Regions from separate parts of the Pseudarthrobacter sp. C1 genome, predicted to be linked through region 1. Evidence: riboswitches for the same ligand, from Rfam matches in the RefSeq annotation. Region 1 holds a riboswitch; the other holds the start of a gene.
The links. Region 1 has a riboswitch for glycine ahead of gcvP (aminomethyl-transferring glycine dehydrogenase). Riboswitches for the same ligand answer to the same signal wherever they lie in the genome.
Positions count from the first base shown of each region.

Region 2: another riboswitch for glycine. It lies ahead of gcvP (aminomethyl-transferring glycine dehydrogenase); the one in region 1 lies ahead of gcvP (aminomethyl-transferring glycine dehydrogenase).

Region 1 is NZ_JAYESK010000016.1:4,859-9,532, reverse strand. Features, by position in the region: gene U7114_RS18610 (ornithine cyclodeaminase family protein) at 1-13, shown strand, start outside; gene U7114_RS18605 (GntR family transcriptional regulator) at 56-724, shown strand; gene U7114_RS18600 (VOC family protein) at 757-1,116, opposite strand; gene U7114_RS18595 (hypothetical protein) at 1,211-1,510, shown strand; glycine riboswitch at 1,678-1,775, shown strand; gene gcvP (aminomethyl-transferring glycine dehydrogenase) at 1,936-4,674, shown strand, end outside.
Region 2 is NZ_JAYESK010000001.1:580,340-585,013, reverse strand. Features, by position in the region: gene U7114_RS02555 (MFS transporter) at 1-1,064, opposite strand, end outside; gene U7114_RS02550 (TetR/AcrR family transcriptional regulator) at 1,137-1,676, shown strand; glycine riboswitch at 1,769-1,867, shown strand; gene gcvP (aminomethyl-transferring glycine dehydrogenase) at 2,047-4,674, shown strand, end outside.

The DNA.
Region 1 (4,674 bases):
GCTGAATAACTGAGGCAGCCCGGAAGCAGGGCACTGGAACCAACAGGAGGCATCTTTGAGTACCCAGGCGGACGCACCCGCGTCTTCGGCTGATGCTACCCGTGCACGGATCCGGGAGTTGATCATCTCGGGTGACTTCGCGCCCGGTTCACGGCTCAGGGAACGCGAGCTGTCACAGGCCCTGGACGTTTCCCGGGTCCCCGTCCGCGAAGCCCTCCAGCAGCTGGAAGCCGAAGGTTTCATTGACACCTCGCCACGGCGCGGGGCCACCGTCAAGCAGATCACCCTGAGGGACGTCAATGAACTCTTTGATGTCCGGCTCAGCCTCGAGGTCCTCGCCGCGCGGCTCGCCGCCCAGGCCGCCGCCCGGGGTGAGTCCACAGCGCGCCTGCAGCACATGATGGACAAGGCCGAAGAAGCAACCCTGCGCCACGACCACACGGAGATCCCGCTCATCAACACGGCCCTGCACGCGGAGATCGTCTCGATGGGAGGCAACTCGCTGCTCGAGTACTCCATGAAGCCTCTGCTGGGCAGGATGCAGTGGCTCTTCACCCTGACCGGGCACCGTGATCCCCAGGTCCAGTGCGCGGAGCACCTGAGCCTGTGCCGGGCCATCTATGACGGCAAGGCCGAACTTGCGGCGGCGCTGGCGTTCGCCCATGTGGAGCTGGGCCGGGAACCATCACTGCAGGGGCTGGCCGGGCAACTGCCTGAAAACTGACCCGGCCGGAAGTTCAAGGTTCGACGGCGGGGCTACCGCGGACTTTTGTCAACGACGCAGAACCTGTTGCCGTCGGGGTCGGCGAGGACCACGAAATCGGGGTTCTCCGGGTACAGGTCCCAGTCGACGCGCTGGGCGCCGAGTGAAACCAGCCGTTGCACCTCGGCGCCCTGATCGTCCGCATACAGGTCCAGGTGAATGCGCGGGTGCTCCTGGACCGGCGTTTCGCTCAGCATGAGGGCGAGCTGCGCTCCCGGGCCCGCTGCTGGCACCAGGATCACCCAGGTTTCGTCCCCGGGCTCCTGCGGGACGTAGCCGAGGGCGGCGTGCCAAAAGGCGGTTGCGCGGGCGACGTCGTTGACGCCGAGGACGGTGCTGCCTATGGTCAACATCCGCCCAGCCTAAACCCGCTGCCCGGAGCCTGTCTTGCCCCGGAGCCGGACCCCTGAGCCGGACGCCGGGGGCGGCCCGGCTAGACTCGCCTGCATGGGGGACAACAACGCACCTGAAGACCGCAAAACTCCGCCGCCTGCCCGGGTTCTTGCCGCCGTCGTTCCCATCGCTGGCCTTGTGACGGTAGTGGCGGGGTGCCTCGTAGCATGGAGCAACGCGGACGCCAGCTTCGGCTGGTTCGCCTACGCGCCGCTGAGCAACCAGCTTTTCAGCGGCAGCGGCATCGCCTTGGTTACCCAAGGTACACAGATCGGCCTGGCCGTCGCCGTCGTCGGACTGCTCGTCCTGGCGTTCTGGGCGGGGTACCGGCTGGGCAGGGAAGCCTCCCGCTAGAACTTCCGGAAGCCTCCTAATTGCACCGTCTCCGTGCACCTGATGCCTTCGAGCACGTCGGGCGCGTCCCGCCGTCGTAAGCCTGACTTGGAAAGACGCGGATTTTGCATCCAGCCCCATAACCCGGTAAGGTGTGAGCCGTGTCACCGACCAGTGGCACGTGCTTATGATCTGCGGCGGGAGAGTCCTGCCGGTACGTTCTGCAGGCGCCGTAGGAGCAAATCCTCCCCAGGAATCTCTCAGGCCCACGTACCGCCGCGGCAAGGCAACTCTGGAAAGCAGTCCGGGCAACCGGGCTCACCGACGGTGCAAGTGGCGCCCCGCTGAACAGCAGGGCAACGCAAAACTCTCAGGTCCAATACAGAGCGGGGAGGAACCCGAATCAAAGTGGCACCGGTTGCCACCTGAATTATGGAGTTCCTCTCATGACGGTTCAATCGTCCCCAACCACCTTCGCAGACCGCCATATCGGCGCGCGCCGCCAGTCCGACATCGACACCATGCTCAAGGCCGTCGGCTACGACACCCTTGATGGCCTCGTGGACAGCGCAGTTCCGGATTCCATCCGCCAGGACAAGCCCCTCACCCTTGAGGGCGCCCTCAGCGAAGTCCAGGTCCTCGCCGAGCTCCGCAAGCTGGCCGGCAAGAACAAGATGGCCGTGCAGATGATCGGCCAAGGCTACTACGACACCGTGACCCCGCCGGTGATCCGCCGCAACATCCTTGAAGCCCCCGCCTGGTACACCGCCTACACCCCGTACCAGCCCGAGATTTCCCAGGGCCGGCTCGAGGCGCTGCTGAACTTCCAGACCATGGTCCAGGACCTCACCGCGCTCCCGGTGGCCAACGCCTCCCTCCTCGACGAAGCCACCGCCGTCGCCGAAGCCGTGCTGCTGATGCGCCGCGCCAACAAGTCCAAGACTGCGAAGGACGGCAAGACCGTCCTCGACGCCGACCTCCTGCCGCAGACCATCGCCATCGTGCTGGGCCGCGCCGAAGCCCTCGGCTTCGAGGTGGAAATCGCAGACCTCACCAACGGACTTCCCGACGGCGAGATCAACGGCGTCGTCCTGCAGCAGCCCGGCGTCTCCGGCCGCGTCTGGGACCAGTCCGCCGTCATCGCCGAAGCCAAGGAGCGCGGCGCGCTTGTCACCGTCGCTGCCGACCTCCTGGCACTCACCCTCATCACCCCGCCGGGCGAGCAGGGCGCGGACATCGCCGTCGGCTCCACCCAGCGCTTTGGCGTGCCGTTGTTCTTTGGCGGACCGCACGCCGCCTACATGGCCGTCCGCGACGGCATGGAACGCACCCTCCCCGGCCGCATCGTGGGCGTTTCCAAGGACAACGCCGGCGTCCCCGCCTACCGCCTGGCACTGCAGACCCGCGAGCAGCACATCCGCCGCGAGAAGGCCACGTCCAACATCTGCACCGCCCAGGCGCTGCTGGCCATCGTCTCCTCCTTCTACGCCGTCTACCACGGCCCCGACGGCCTGAAGGCGATCGCCGAGACTGTCCACAACAACGCCCGCGCCCTGGCCGCCACGCTGAAGACCGCCGGCCGCGAACTGGTGTCCGACACCTTCTTCGACACCCTCACGGTCAGTGTTCCCGGCAAGGCCGCCACGGTGATCACCGCCGCCGAAGCCCGCGGCATCAACCTGCGCCTCATCGACGCGGACACCGTTGGCGTGTCCGTTGATGAAACCACGACGCCGGAGGTCCTCGCCGCGGTTGCCGTCGCCTTTGGCGCCGGTCCCGTTGTGTCCGGTGAGGGCTTCGAGCTGCCCGAATCGGTGCTGCGCACCTCCAGCTACCTGCAGCACCCGGTGTTCAACACGCACCGTTCCGAGACCCAGCTGCTGCGCTACATCCGCCGCCTCTCCGACCGGGACCTGGCACTGGACCGCACCATGATCCCGCTGGGCTCCTGCACCATGAAGCTGAACGCCACCGCCGAGATGGAAGCCATCTCCTGGCCGGAGTTCGCCTCCATCCACCCGTTCGCCCCCGACTCCCAGACCGAGGGCTGGCGCGAACTGATTGCGGGCCTGGAAGCCGACCTCGCCGAAATCACCGGCTACGACCAGGTATCCATCCAGCCCAACGCCGGCTCCCAGGGCGAGCTCGCCGGCCTGCTGGCGATCCGCGGCTACCACCACTCCCGCGGGGACCAGCAGCGCAACGTCTGCCTGATCCCGGCATCGGCGCACGGCACCAACGCCGCCTCCGCCGTGCTCGCGGGCATGAAGGTTGTGGTTGTTGCCACCGCTGCAGACGGCACCATCGACCACGCCGACCTGCAGGCCAAGATCGAGGCCCACAAGGACGTCCTCTCGGCCATCATGATCACGTACCCGTCCACGCACGGCGTGTACGACTCCGATGTCCGCGAGGTGTGCGACGCGATCCACGCCGCCGGCGGCCAGGTGTACGTTGACGGCGCCAACCTGAACGCACTTGTAGGCCTCGCCCAGCCGGGCAAGTTCGGCGGCGACGTCTCCCACCTGAACCTGCACAAGACCTTCTGCATCCCGCACGGCGGCGGCGGACCCGGCGTCGGCCCGGTTGCTGCCAAGGCACACCTGGCACCGTTCATGCCGGGCGACGCGAACAAGGCCGCCCATGAAGCCGGGCATGGCGTCGCGATTTCCGCTTCGCGCTTCGGCTCCGCCGGTGTGCTCCCGATCTCCTGGGCCTACGTGAAGCTGATGGGCGGGCAGGGCCTGACCGAGGCCACCAAGTCCGCGCTCCTGGCTGCGAACTACGTCGCAGCCCGCCTGGACGAGCACTTCCCGGTCCTCTACACCGGTGAAAGCGGCCTCGTTGCGCACGAGTGCATCCTTGACCTGCGCGAGCTGACCGCCCGCACGGGTGTCACGGCCGAGGACGTGGCCAAGCGGCTCATCGACTTCGGCTTCCACGCCCCCACGCTGTCCTTCCCGGTGGCGGGCACCCTGATGGTGGAGCCCACCGAGTCCGAGGACCTCGCGGAGATCGACCGCTTCATCGAAGCCATGATCACCATCCGCAAGGAAATCGACCAAGTGGCCGCCGGCGACTTCACCGTTGAGAAGTCCCCGCTGCGCAACGCACCCCACACGGCCGCCGCCGTCGTCTCCTCTGAATGGGACCGGACGTACCCGCGCGAACAGGCCGCCTTCCCG
Region 2 (4,674 bases), on a different contig from region 1:
CCTGCCGCCACCACGAAGCCCGGCCGTACTTTCCTCACCGCCGGCACCACGGCAAGGCCCGACACCATGGTGGCCGCCAGTGCCGGGACCATGGCCATTCCGGCAGCCGAGGGGGACATGCCTTCAATGAGCTGGAGGTGCTGGGCGAGGAAGAGGATAAAGCCGTTGAATGAAAACAGGGCCAGGATATTGGCAGTGATGGCCATGCTGAACACCCTGTTCCGGAACAGGGACAGGTCCAGCAGTGGACTGTGCAGCCGCTGCTGCCTGCGTACGAAGGCCGCGCCCATTGCCAGGCCGAGCGCCATGGTTCCGAGGGCTGTGGCACCCGGGCCTTCGGTGGCCAGGTCCTTGATCCCGTAAACCATGGGAACCATGGTGAACAGGGAGAGCAGGATGCTGGGCACGTCCACCTTCCCCGGTGACGGGTCCCTGGACTCCGGGATGAAGGCCGGGCCCAGGGTCAGGAGCGGCAGCATGATGGGCACTGCCACCAGGAGTACGGCTCCCCACCAGAACTGTTCCACCAGCCACCCGCCAAGGATGGGCCCCAGTGCGGCGCCGCCCGAGAATCCGGCGGCCCAGATGGCGATGGCCAACCTCCGCCGGTTGGGGTCCGGGAAGATGTTGCGGATCAGGGACAGCGTGGCGGGCATCAGCATGGCGCCGAAGAAGCCAAGGAATGCCCTGCCTGCGATGAGCCATCCGGCGCTGGGGGCAAAAGCGGTTGCTGCCGAGACTGCGGCAAAGCCGATGCTGCCGATGACCAGCAGGCGGCGCCGGCCGATCCTGTCGCCCAGGCTTCCCATGGCAACCAGCAGCCCGGCCAGCACCAGCGGGTAGGCGTCCACAATCCACAGCAGTTCTACCCCCGAGGTGCGGAGGGCGGCGGCAATGGCAGGCAGGGCGAAGGTCAGGGCCGTGTTGTCCACGGCTACCAGCAGGACCGGGAACATCAGCAGGCCCAGCGCCAGCCAGTCGCGCCAGCTGCCCCCGGGCAGGCCTGGCGCGGGCAATGCGGTTGGAGCCGGGCGGATGGTGCTCTGTTGAGAGGCGGCGGGCATGATCATGCTTTAACTATACCGTCTGGACGGTACAGTTAAAAAACAGGTTCGTGACCATGCATGATGGGAACCATGGCCAGAAAACCCGTTGCGCGAGATGCCGTCCTGGATGCCTTCGAAGAACTCCTGATCGACGTGGGGGAGCGGGCTGCCACCCTGGACGCGGTGGCCAAGCGCGCGGGCGTCTCCAAGGGGGGCCTCCTGTACCACTTCCCCAACAAGGAAGCGCTGATCGCCGCCACCCTTGAACGGCTGGACCGCCTGGCAGGGGAGGACCTCGCCGCCATGGCCTCCGCACCGGAGGGGGCGGCGGCATACTTCATCAAGTCGTCGCTGTGGTCCGATACTCCGATGGACCGCTCCTTTGTGGCCGTGACGCGGCTGGCGGAGGTGGCCCACGAGGAAGCCCGCCGCCGCTTCGCCGCCATCCAGCAGCAATGGCTGGAGCTTATCGGGCAGGACGTGGGCACGCCCATGGCAAAGGCAGTGCTGTACATGGGGGACGGGCTGTACTTCAACGCCATGTGGGAAAGCGGGCCGTCCGGGAAGGCGGGGAGCAGGCAGGCGGACGTGGCGGAACTCCTGTCAGCCGTGGAACGGCTACGGGGCTAGCTGACATTTGCCCCCGGGCCCGCGGCATAGGAGAATTGTGCTGTGTGCGGGCCGTTACCCGTGCGCCAGAGACAACCCAAATGAATAGCCTTTGATCTGCGGCGGGAGAGTTCTGCCAGAAGGTACAAGCAGGCGCCGTAGGAGCAATACCTCCCCAGGAATCTCACAGGCCCATGTACCGCCGCGGCGAGGCACCTCTGGAAAGCAGCACGCCGTCCGCTTTGAGGTCCGTTCCCCGGATCCCTTGACTGACGTGCTCACCGACGGTGCAAGCGGTGCCCGCGTGTTCAGGCAACGCGGAAACTCTCAGGTACAGATACAGAGCGGGGAGGACCCGAATCGATGCGGCGTATCCTGCGCCGCCTTAGTTATGGAGTTCCTCGTGACTGTATCTCCGGCCTCCGCCGTTCCGGCCACTGCCACCCCGGCAACTGCCGAACCCGCTTCTGCCGCCACCTTTGTTGACCGGCACATCGGCGCAAGGCGCAAGGCCGACGTCGAAACCATGCTCAAGGCCGTGGGCTACGACACCGTGGACGCGCTGGTTGATACCGCCGTCCCCAAGGACATCCGGCAGGACTCTGCGCTGGAACTGGCAGGTGCGCTGAGCGAGGTGGAGGCCCTCACTGAGCTCCGCCGGCTGGCCGGCAAGAACAAGACCGCGGTGCAGATGATCGGCCAGGGCTACTACGACACCGTCACGCCGCCGGTGATCCGCCGCAACATCCTCGAGGGCCCGGCGTGGTACACCGCCTACACCCCGTACCAGCCGGAGATTTCCCAGGGCCGGCTCGAGGCGCTGCTGAACTTCCAGACCATGGTGCAGGACCTGGTGGGCCTGCCCATCGCCAATGCCTCCCTGCTGGACGAAGCAACGGCCGTGGCCGAGGCCGTGCTGATGATGCGGCGGGCCAATAAGAACGCAGATGCCCGGGACGGCAAGACTGTGCTGGATGCCGACTGCCTGCCGCAGACCATTGCCATCGTGAGGGGACGGGCAGAGGCACTGGGCTTCGAGGTGGAAGTGGCCGACCTTTCCAACGGACTTCCCGACGGCGCCATCAATGGTGTGGTGCTCCAGCAGCCGGGCGCTTCCGGCCGCGTCTTTGACCACGCCGCAGTGATTGCCGACGCCAAGAGCCGCGGGGCGCTGGTGACCGTGGCCGCCGACCTCCTGGCCCTCACCCTCATCACGCCTCCCGGCGAGCAGGGCGCGGACATCGCCGTGGGCTCCGCCCAGCGCTTCGGCGTCCCGCTGTTCTACGGCGGCCCGCACGCGGCCTACATGGCTGTGCAGAAGGGCCTCGAACGCTCCATGCCGGGCCGCCTCGTCGGTGTCTCGAAGGACAATGCCGGCGTTCCCGCCTACCGCTTGGCACTCCAGACCCGCGAGCAGCACATCCGCCGCGAGAAGGCCACGTCCAACATCTGCACCGCCCAGGCGTTGCTGGCCATCGTGGCTTCGATGTACGCCGTGTACCACGGCCCGGAGGGCCTGAAGGCGATCGCCCAGTCAGCACACTCCCACGCGAAGATGCTGGCCGCGTCCCTCAAGGCCGCCGGTTTGGACGTGCTGCACACCAGTTTCTTCGACACCGTCACCGTCTCCGTGCCGGGCAAGGCTGCCGGGATCGTCGCTGCCGCCGAAGCCACGGGCATCAACCTGCGCCTCATCGACGCGGACACGGTGGGCTTCTCCGCCGATGAAACGACAACATCAGAAATTGCCGCCGGGGTGCTGGAGGCCTTCGGCGTCCCGGCCGCCGCGGACGGCGAGGGAGAATTCGCGCTGGATGCCGCCGTCGTGCGTTCCTCCGCGTACCTGCAGCACCCGGTGTTCAACACGCACCGTTCCGAAACCCAGCTGCTGCGCTACATCAGGAAGCTTTCGGACCGTGACCTTGCGCTGGACCGCACCATGATCCCGCTGGGCTCCTGCACCATGAAGCTGAACGCCACGGCCGAGATGGAAGCCATCTCCTGGCCGGAGTTCGCCTCCATCCACCCGTTCGCCCCGGACTCCCAGACGGAGGGCTGGCGCGAACTGATTGCCGACCTCGAGGCGCAGCTGACCGAGATCACCGGGTACGACCAGGTGTCCATCCAGCCCAACGCCGGCTCGCAGGGCGAGCTCGCCGGACTGCTGGCGATCCGCGGCTACCACCACTCCCGCGGGGACCAGCAGCGCAAGGTCTGCCTGATCCCGGCCTCGGCGCACGGCACGAACGCCGCGTCCGCAGTCCTGGCCGGCATGAAGGTGGTGGTGGTGGCCACGGCACCGGACGGAACCATTGACCACACTGACCTGTACGCCAAGATCGAAGCCAACAAGGATGCCCTGTCCTGCATCATGATCACGTACCCGTCCACTCACGGGGTGTACGACGCCGACGTCCGTGAAGTCTGCGACGCCGTCCACGCAGCCGGCGGCCAGGTATACATCGACGGCGCCAACCTCAACGCGCTTGTCGGGCTGGCGCAGCCGGGCAAGTTCGGCGGCGACGTTTCGCACCTGAACCTGCACAAGACCTTCTGCATCCCGCACGGCGGCGGCGGACCCGGCGTCGGGCCCGTTGCTGCCAAGGCACACCTGGCACCGTTCATGCCCGGCAACGCCGCCACCTGGACCGAAGGCAACGACGTGCCGATCTCGGCGTCAAAGTACGGCTCCGCGGGCGTGCTCCCCATTTCCTGGGCGTACGTGAAGCTGATGGGCGGCCACGGACTCACCGAGGCCACCAAGTCCGCGCTGCTGGCAGCGAACTACGTCGCAGCCCGCCTGAACGATTTCTTCCCGGTCCTCTACACCGGCGAAGGCGGGCTTGTGGCACACGAGTGCATCCTTGACCTGCGCGAGCTCACGGCACGGACCGGGGTCACGGCCGAGGACGTGGCCAAGCGGCTCATCGACTACGGCTTCCACGCCCCCACCCTGGCCTTCCCCGTCGCGGGGACGCTCATGGTGGAGCCCACGGAGTCCGAGGACCTCGGGGAAATC